4 regions of the Pseudomonas sp. HOU2 genome follow, and region 1 is predicted to be linked to each of the others. Evidence: predicted binding sites of a transcription regulator. Region 1 holds the regulator's gene; each other region holds the start of a gene.
The links. Region 1 encodes FliA, which starts transcription of late flagellar genes. Its sites were predicted from a motif close to CTAAAGTTTNNNNNNNNNNNGCCGNTAA; they were not measured.

Region 1 (2,199 bases):
CGCGTGTGAGCTTGCCCACTTCCTGATACAGGCCGCGGTCACGGGTCTGATTGAGCTCATGGATCAGTTGCACAGCGTCGCCGAACCTGCCTTTTTCAAGGCTCTCGACCAGTTCGACCGCGTGTTTTTTCAGGGTCGACTCGAAATCGCCCTGTGAAGATTCGTTATGCTCCATAGCTCCCCCGCGCGTCATCAGCCGATGCGTTCGAAAATCTTCTCGATTTTGTCTTTCAACGCCTGAGCCGTGAAAGGTTTGACCACGTAGCCGTTCACACCGGCCTGAGCGGCCTCGATGATTTGCTCGCGCTTGGCTTCAGCGGTCACCATCAGCACCGGCAGATGCTTGAGTTTTTCATCGGCACGCACGTGGCGCAGCAAGTCGATACCGGTCATGCCCGGCATGTTCCAGTCCGTTACCAGAAAGTCGATGCTGCCGCTGTTGAGCACCGGAATGGCGGTCGTGCCATCGTCGGCCTCGACGGTGTTGGTGAACCCGAGATCGCGCAGCAGGTTCTTGATGATCCGCCGCATCGTTGAGAAGTCATCAACGATGAGGATTTTCATGTCTTTGTTCAATTCGACCTCCAAGCAGTCTTAAACGCGCCCAGCACCTGGACGCGCCACTTCAATCAATCGGCGCAGCACTCGAAGACTGTCTGGAGCACAACAGAGCAAGACCGGTGCCGTTCATCACCGCACCAGCCTCGTTCGCAGTGTCCCCACACTGCCTTCAGCGCGCTCGCCACTCCCCCAAACGCCCCCGCAAACGGGCCGCGCACTGGCTGTGTAACTGGCTGACCCGCGATTCACTGACGCCAAGGACTTCACCGATTTCCTTGAGGTTCAGTTCTTCGTCGTAGTACAGCGCCAACACCAGTCGCTCACGCTCCGGCAAATTGGCAATCGCGTCCGCCAGCGCCGCCTGGAAGCGTTCATCTTCCAGATCGCGTGACGGCTCAAGATGAGCACTGGCGCCATCCTCGTGCAGCCCTTCGTGTTCGCCGTCCTGCAACAGGTCGTCGAAACTGAACAGCCGGCTGCCCAGGGTGTCATTCAAAATCCCGTAGTAATCGTCGAGACTCAATTGGAGTTCGGCCGCAACCTCGTGATCTTTAGCGTCACGGCCGGTTTTAGCTTCAATTGCGCGAATTGCGTCGCTGACCATACGGGTGTTGCGGTGAACCGAGCGCGGAGCCCAGTCCCCTTTGCGTACTTCGTCGAGCATCGCGCCGCGGATCCGGATGCCCGCGTACGTTTCGAAACTGGCGCCTTTGCTGGCGTCGTATTTGGTCGAGACTTCGAGCAGGCCGATCATCCCGGCCTGAATCAGGTCTTCAACCTGCACACTCGCCGGCAAGCGCGCCAGCAGGTGATAGGCAATGCGCTTGACCAGTGGCGCGTAACGCTCGATCAACTCGTATTGCGCGTCACGTGCCGACTTCTTGTAGTAGTTCATACCGCTCGCGGTCATAACACAGGCCCTGCCGTTTGCTGCACGAGGCGCTCGACGAAAAACTCCAGGTGACCGCGCGGGTTGGCAGGCAGCGGCCAGGTATCGACCTTCTGCGCGATCGCCTTGAATGCCAGCGCGCACTTGGAACGCGGAAAGGCTTCATAGACCGCTCGCTGCTTCTGCACGGCCTTGCGCACGCTTTCGTCGTACGGCACGGCGCCGACGTATTGTAAGGCGACGTCGAGGAAGCGATCCGTGACCTTGGTCAACTTGGCGAACAGATTGCGCCCTTCCTGCGGGCTCTGCGCCATGTTGGCGAGGACGCGGAAGCGGTTCATGCCGTAGTCACGGTTGAGCAGTTTGATCAGCGCGTAGGCGTCGGTGATCGAGGTCGGCTCGTCGCAGACCACCAGCAACACTTCCTGGGCGGCGCGGACAAAACTGACTACCGAGTCACCAATACCCGCAGCGGTGTCGATCACCAGCACATCGAGGTTGTCGCCGATGTCGCTGAAGGCCTGAATCAGACCGGCATGTTGCGCCGGGCTCAGGTGCACCATGCTTTGGGTGCCGGAGGCGGCCGGCACGATGCGGATCCCGCCGGGCCCCTGCAACAGCACGTCGCGCAGCTCGCAGCGGCCTTCGATCACATCGGCCAGAGTACGTTTGGGGGTCAGCCCCAGCAGAACGTCGACGTTCGCCAGCCCCAGATCGGCGTCCAGCAGCATGACCCGACGGCCAAGCTC
Region 2 (2,199 bases), 1.2 Mb from region 1:
ACCACCAGGGTATAAATGCCAACCACGATCAGGATGCTGACCAGCAGGGCGGTGCCCATGCTGAGAATCAGCTGCCATTGAATACTGCGTCGCCACAACTGCATGGAGCACCCCCAAAGAATAAGTGGCCGAAACAATGCAACAGCCGTGCCGATTGTATACAACCTGATCGACAATCTATTCTTTGGTTGTGCGCAACCCCATCAGCCCTGATTGATGGTCTTGGCGATGGTGTCGACCGTGGCGCTGACTTGCTCTTGGTAACGGTCGAGTTCTTCCTGATGCTGCTTCTTCATTTCGATCTGCTGCGAGCACAGGTTCATCGCAGCCAGCACCAGCAAGCGGTCACCGATCAGCGTCGGGTATTTGCGTTTGGTGTCGGCCAGTGCGGCCTTGAGCATCAGTGCGGCGTCCAGCAGGGTCTGTTCTTCCCCGGCCGGTGCCTTGATCGAATAGTCCTCCCCGAGAATGGAGATGACTTTTACCCCTGCGGTGCCATGGTTCATGCGCTGACAGGACCTGCGTTGACGCGATCAACCAGAGCCTGGATGCGCGCTGCGGTGGCGCCGTGCTTCTCTTCCTGTTCCATCAGGCTCAGTTGCAGGCTTTCGTTTTCATCCTTGGCCTGGGCCAGTTCCGTGGACAGGGTCTGGTTGGTTTGCGCAAGGGTCTGGTTCTGTTGCACCAGGTCGCTGACGAGCTGTTCCAATTGGCTGAGGGATGCTTCCAACATTTTGATCTTCCAAGCGTTTTTCAAAGGGCGCGTACGATAAAGAAAAGTCACTGCGGATGCCAGGGTTATACCGGCGCAAGGCCTTGATTTTCCTGGCGGCCGACCGTTCTCGCGAGTTTAAAAGACTGTGATCTGCCGATCTGGTTCCTGCACTTCGTCGCCCCGGGCCCCATGCGACAAATACGCACAGCGCCTCAAGACTTTAGTCGTATGACCGATAAGTCATCCATTCAGCCGTCTCAGCCCGCATGGATGCGGCCCTTTCTGGTATCCGCGCCATGTCCCTTCGCAATATGAATATCGCCCCCCGGGCGTTCACCGGTTTCGCCCTGATCGGCGGCCTGATGCTGATTCTCGGTGTGTTCGCCCTGAACCAGATGAGCAAAATCCGTGCAGCTGGCGAAGACATCGCCACTGCCAGCGTGCCATCGGTCAAGGCCGTTGATGAATTCACTCAACTGACGCTGCGCCTACGGGTGCTGTCGTATCGGTTGCTGATCAACCGCGAACCGGACGTGCAGCAGAAAACCATCGAGCTGTTCGAGTTGCGCAACCGGCAGATCGCCGACGCTCAGCGTGCCTATGAGCCATTGATCGATGGCCCGCAGGAGCGCGCGGCCTACGACCAGTACGTGCAGCTCCTGGCTCAGTACCGTCAACTCGAAGAGCGGATGAAAACCCTGTCGCGCAACAATCAGATCGATGAGCTGCGGCAGATGCTCAACTCGGACCTGCTGAGTAACTCGGAAGCGGTGAACACCGCCCTGGCGCGCCTGCTTGAAATCAACACCCAGCAAATCGCCGAGACGAATCAAGGTGCAGCCAACCAGTACTCGATGTCCTTCAATCTGGTCGTGACGCTTCTGCTGATCGCCACCGGCCTGACCTTCCTGTTCGCCTGGCTGCTGACCATCAGCATCACCAAGCCGATCTCCAAAGCACTGGACGCGGCGGAAACCATTGCCGAAGGCAACCTGACCCAGCCGATCCACGTCGACGGCAGCGACGAAGCCGGGCGTCTGCTGGCGGCCATGGCCAAGATGCAATCGAAGCTGCGCGACACCTTGCAGCGCATCTCCGGCTCGGCCACCCAGCTTGCGTCTGCGGCGGAAGAACTGAACAGCGTCACCGACGAAAGCGCCCGTGGCCTGACCCAGCAGAACAACGAAATCGAACAGGCCGCCACCGCCGTCAATGAAATGACCAGCGCCGTGGAAGAAGTCGCCCGCAACGCGGTCAGCACTTCGGAAGCCTCGAAGAACGCCACCACCTCGGCGGGCGATGGCCGCGATCTGGTGCAGGAAACCGTCAGCGCCATCGAACGCATGAGCGCCGATGTGCAGAGCACGGCGAGCCTGATCGGTGATCTGGCGAATGAATCCCGCGACATCGGCAAGGTGCTGGACGTGATTCGTGGCCTGGCCGATCAGACCAACCTGCTGGCCCTGAACGCAGCGATTGAAGCG
Region 3 (2,199 bases), 1.4 Mb from region 1:
TCGATCAGACTCAGACTCGCCCAAGGGTTTTCCAGCGCGCTGCACAAACTTGCCGATGCCGGTTTCGCTTTCACCGGGGTTGTCCCCGATGACTACAGCAACGGCTGGCTGGCACTGTTTCATCGTGGCTACCAGACCTCCACGCTGAGCCTGCACTGTCCACACATGCAGCATCTGCAGGATCAGGCGCAGCAGGCCGGCGAACGGTATCAGGACTAAAAACGAAAACGGCCCACCCAATCAATGGGTGGGCCGTGGGTGACGGGCTCAGGCCTTGGCTTTGACGCCTTGGTCCACCGGCTTCGGCGCGTTGCCTTCACCGTAGGTTTTCAGGTTCTGCAGCACGTAGATCGCCTTTTTGTATTCAGGGATCAGGTTCTTGCCGTAGGCATTGCCATTGAGGCCATTGTTCTGGATCGCGTCGAGCTGGGTCGCGAAATACTCAAGCGCGTTGAATTTGGCATCAACATCTTTGGTGACGCCGAAGCGGTCGAACTTGTCGCCGGCATTGAGCAGAGTGAACGAGGTAATCTCGGAGATCAGTCCGCGGCTGCGCAGGAAAACGCTCAGATTGCCCAGTTGCTTTACCGAGGTGTTCGACGGATCGAAGCCCTTGATGTTCTTGCGCAGGCCCTGCTTGTCCATTTCCGCGGTGTTGATCGCGTTCGGATCATTGCCGACCATGGTCAGCATCTGCTGCACCTTGACGCTCTGACTCACCTGCTTTTTCGCGCCCGTATTACGAACCAGCACCCCTGCCTTGCTCTCCCAGCCGCCGACAATGCCGATCGTCATGAGAAGACTCCCTGTGAAATAACCATGAAATGTCCTTGCTGGACTACTCGAATGCCGCGAAGTATCTACCGGCCCAGTGATGGCACCAACCCTTTTAGTGCAGTCGCTTACAATTTCTGTACATTCTCGATACAAACCCTCAGAAGCTCACTGTCTCGCGGTTTCATGGCAGTTTGACGATGGCTGCCGATTGCCTTTTTACGCCGATTGATGTGCCGGTTAATTCATTTGTATCGAGGTCGATACGCCCCTTCTGTCAGCCCGACGTTTTCTTGCACGAAAGTACCTAAAGCTTCGCCGTTCACCGACGATACGCTGGTGTGACCCCGCCGTTTTTCCCTCGACCCCACAATAAGAATCGCAGCTCAAGGACCGGTATCCATGCCCGCATTCCGCACCATTCAGGCTCGCTACACGTTATTTCTGGTTCTGTTCATCCTGCTGCTGTCGGTACTGACCGTGGTCGGTATCAGCCAATTGGTCGCGCCCAAGCTGCGGCATACCGAAGAACAGGTGGTGCTCAACCGGATTGCCGAAGTCGCCGAACAGATCCAGGGCGAACTGAACAAAGTCCAGGCGCAGCAGCGCAGCATCACCCAGACCATTCCGCTGCTCGACAGCGCGGCCATCGACACAGTGTTGCCGGGCCTGGTGGATCAATACGGCGAGCTGAAAGTCTTCGGTGGCGGGATCTGGCCACTGCCGGGTCAGCGTGAGGCCGGGCGCAACAAGTTCAGCACCTTCTGGCATCGTGATGCCTCGGGCAAACTGGCGGTGAACACCTTCTGGAACAGCGACGCGGCGCCCAACTACTACGATCAGAGCTGGTACAAGGGGGGTATGCAGACCCCACGCGGCCAGTGCGCCTGGGCTGCCGCCTATAAAGACGACGCCAGTGCCGAGCCGCGCACCAACTGCGCCATGGCGATCCAGAAAAACGGTGCGGCCTGGGGCGTGTCGACCATCGACGTGACGCTGGGTTTCTTCAACGATCTGGTGGCGCGCAAGGAAAAAGACCTCAACGCCGAAATGCTGATCGTCGAGGCCGACGGCAAGATCATCAGCAACAGCTCGCGCATCAGCGGCCCGATCGTGCTGAAGAACATCAGCGAGCTGGCCGCCGGCTCGACCTTCGCCAGTCAGGTCAAGGCCGGCCTGCAGAACCGTGATCAGGCGCAACGCGTCGAGTTCGACAACAACGGCGAAGCCAGCACTTTCTTCATGCGCCCGATCGAAGGCACGCCGTGGTTTCTCGCCACCGCCCTGCCAACGAAAATGCTCACCGCCCAGCGTGACGACGTCCTCAGCAGCCTGAGCCTGTTGCAGATTCCGCTGGTGATCCTGCTGGTGTTGTTGCAGGTGTATGCGATTCGCCAACTGGTTTCGCGGATGAAAGCGCTGAAA
Region 4 (2,199 bases), 2.7 Mb from region 1:
ACCGTCACCACGGTCAGGGTGAACAGTGTGCGGTTGCTCTGTTCGTTGAGGTTGGCGGCGATCTCTTCCTGGAGCAGTTTGATCCGCTCGCCCAAGGCAGTGAGGTCGTTGATGATCAGTGCGAACTCCTCGGTGGATTTGCGCAGCTCCTTGACATCCTCCTTCTGCAGCCACGGCGGCGGCCGGTTGAGCAGGCGCAGCAAGGAGCCCGGCTCCAGCGCCAACAGCCGTTGCAGGCGCACCAGCACCCGGCGGTTGGCGCCGAGTTCGGCGCGGTTGGTCGACAGCCGTGAGGAGAGCAATTCGTCCTCGACCTGATCGACGCTCATGCTGGTCTTGCGCACGATCTGCGTCAGCACTTCGCCCTGATCACGCAGCAGGTGCACCAGCAGCTCCGACGGCGAACGAAAGCATTCGCCGGCCTTCACCGACGAGCGCAGTTTGTCCACCGAGTGCAGCGGTTGCAGGCGTGCGCTGACGATCAGTTTGCTGCGCACGCAAACCCACAGCGTCGACACGTCCGAGGAGACCATGCTGCTGAGGTTGAACACTACGTCGTTGACCACCGCCAGCAGTGCCGAGTCGACGTGCTCGATGCGTGTCGAACGCGAACCTTCGTGCAGCGCCTCGAAAAACTCTTCAGGCAATTGCAGATGACTTTTCATCCAGCGCTCGCACGCGGCGTGCGCCAGGTTCAGGTGCAGCCAGAGGAATTCATCACTGTCGCTGTCGTCTTGCAGACAACGCAGGGCGGTCGCCGAATCGACTTCGCGGCCACGTTCACCGGGACGAAAACGGAAGCCGTAAAGCAGACCGAACAAATCAGGATCGCGATGACTGAGGTCGAGGCTGTGGTTCATGGAGGCTCGCTGCGAGGAGGGCGTCTGGCGCGGAGTTTTCAGATTCACCTGAGCCGGATCATCGCAATGTCACATGACGTTTGTGTGACAGCAAAATGACGTCAAATCAGCGGCTTACCGGCGGTCGGATTTTCTTCAAGAAGCGCTCTGGTACGCCGATCACGCTTAGGTTACGTTGCGCGCGCTTGGCCATGAGCCAAGGCGCGCCGACACGGATGTCCGGCAAAATTTCACGCCTTACCGGGCGTGCCTCATCCCTGTCCTTGAGTATCTTGCGATGCTGCAAAAATCCCTGAGAGCGCAAATTCTCGCCCTGCTGAGCGGCAGCCTGCTGGCGATGCTGTTGATCGCACTGGCCTGCTTTCACTACCTGTCCAACGGCGTGCAGAACTACAGCCAGTTGATCGCCGGCCCGTTGCACACCTCACAACTGATCGACGAGGCCAACCTGCAATTCAAGGTGCAGGTGCAGGAGTGGAAAAACGTCTTGCTGCGCGGCAAGCAACCGGCGGACCTGGGCAAATACTGGAGCCAGTTCGAAGACCGTCAGCGCGATGTGCAGAACATCCTCGGTGAACTGGCCGGGCAGAAAGGCCTTGAGCCGGCGCTGAAAAGCCGCATCGAACGCCTGCGTGACGAACATCGTCAACTCGGCGCCGCGTACCAGAAAGGGCGCGATGCCTACGTGGCGGCTGGTGGTGATCCAACGGCTGGCGACAACGCCGTCAAAGGCGTGGACCGTGCCACCAGCGATCAGATGAGCGAACTGGTCGCCGAGCTGCGCAAGCAGGGTACCGAACAGTCGGCGCAGATCAGCGCCAGTGCTGACAGCACCGTGCTGCTGGGCATTGTGGTGATGCTCGGCTCGGGCCTGTTGATCGGTTTGCTGAGCCTGTGGCTGGTCAACCGCAACCTGATCGATCCGATCCGCAAGCTGATCGATTACGTCACTCAATTGAGCCGTGGGCGCCTCGCCGAGCGGGTCGCCAACGACCGTCAGGACGAACTGGGCAACCTGGCCGCCGCGGCCAATACCCTGCGTGATTTCCTCGCCGAAACCTTCACTCATCTGCAACGCAGCGCCACTGATCTGGACAGCGCCAGCGGCGAACTGAATGCCATCGCCACGACCATGGCCGGCGGCACCAACGAGCAGTTCAACCGCACCGATCAGGTGGCTACGGCGATGAACGAAATGTCCGCCACCGCCCAGGAAGTCGCCCGTCATGCGGCGGATGCGGCGCGCGCTGCCGACGATGCCGACCAGTCCGCCCAGCAGGGTGAAAAGGTCATGCAGGGCACCATCCACACCATCACCAAGATGCGTGGTGAAATTGCC

Region 2: ABV589_RS17405 (methyl-accepting chemotaxis protein) is a predicted target of FliA. The motif match lies at 927-954, and genes of this name have one in related genera.
Region 3: ABV589_RS01775 (methyl-accepting chemotaxis protein) is a predicted target of FliA. The motif match lies at 1,082-1,109, and genes of this name have one in related genera.
Region 4: ABV589_RS07720 (methyl-accepting chemotaxis protein) is a predicted target of FliA. The motif match lies at 995-1,022, and genes of this name have one in related genera.

The regions. Positions count from the first base shown of each region.
Region 1 is NZ_CP160398.1:5,086,486-5,088,684, reverse strand. It holds gene ABV589_RS23050 (protein phosphatase CheZ) at 1-175, opposite strand, end outside; gene ABV589_RS23045 (chemotaxis response regulator CheY) at 193-564, opposite strand; gene fliA (RNA polymerase sigma factor FliA) at 731-1,471, opposite strand; gene fleN (flagellar synthesis regulator FleN) at 1,468-2,199, opposite strand, start outside.
Region 2 is NZ_CP160398.1:3,841,994-3,844,192, reverse strand. It holds gene ABV589_RS17420 (methyl-accepting chemotaxis protein) at 1-104, opposite strand, end outside; gene ABV589_RS17415 (cell division protein ZapA) at 204-506, opposite strand; gene ABV589_RS17410 (hypothetical protein) at 503-733, opposite strand; gene ABV589_RS17405 (methyl-accepting chemotaxis protein) at 1,012-2,199, shown strand, end outside.
Region 3 is NZ_CP160398.1:397,405-399,603, forward strand. It holds gene ABV589_RS01765 (GNAT family N-acetyltransferase) at 1-219, shown strand, start outside; gene ABV589_RS01770 (hypothetical protein) at 268-795, opposite strand; gene ABV589_RS01775 (methyl-accepting chemotaxis protein) at 1,177-2,199, shown strand, end outside.
Region 4 is NZ_CP160398.1:1,717,515-1,719,713, reverse strand. It holds gene ABV589_RS07725 (transporter) at 1-860, opposite strand, end outside; gene ABV589_RS07720 (methyl-accepting chemotaxis protein) at 1,138-2,199, shown strand, end outside.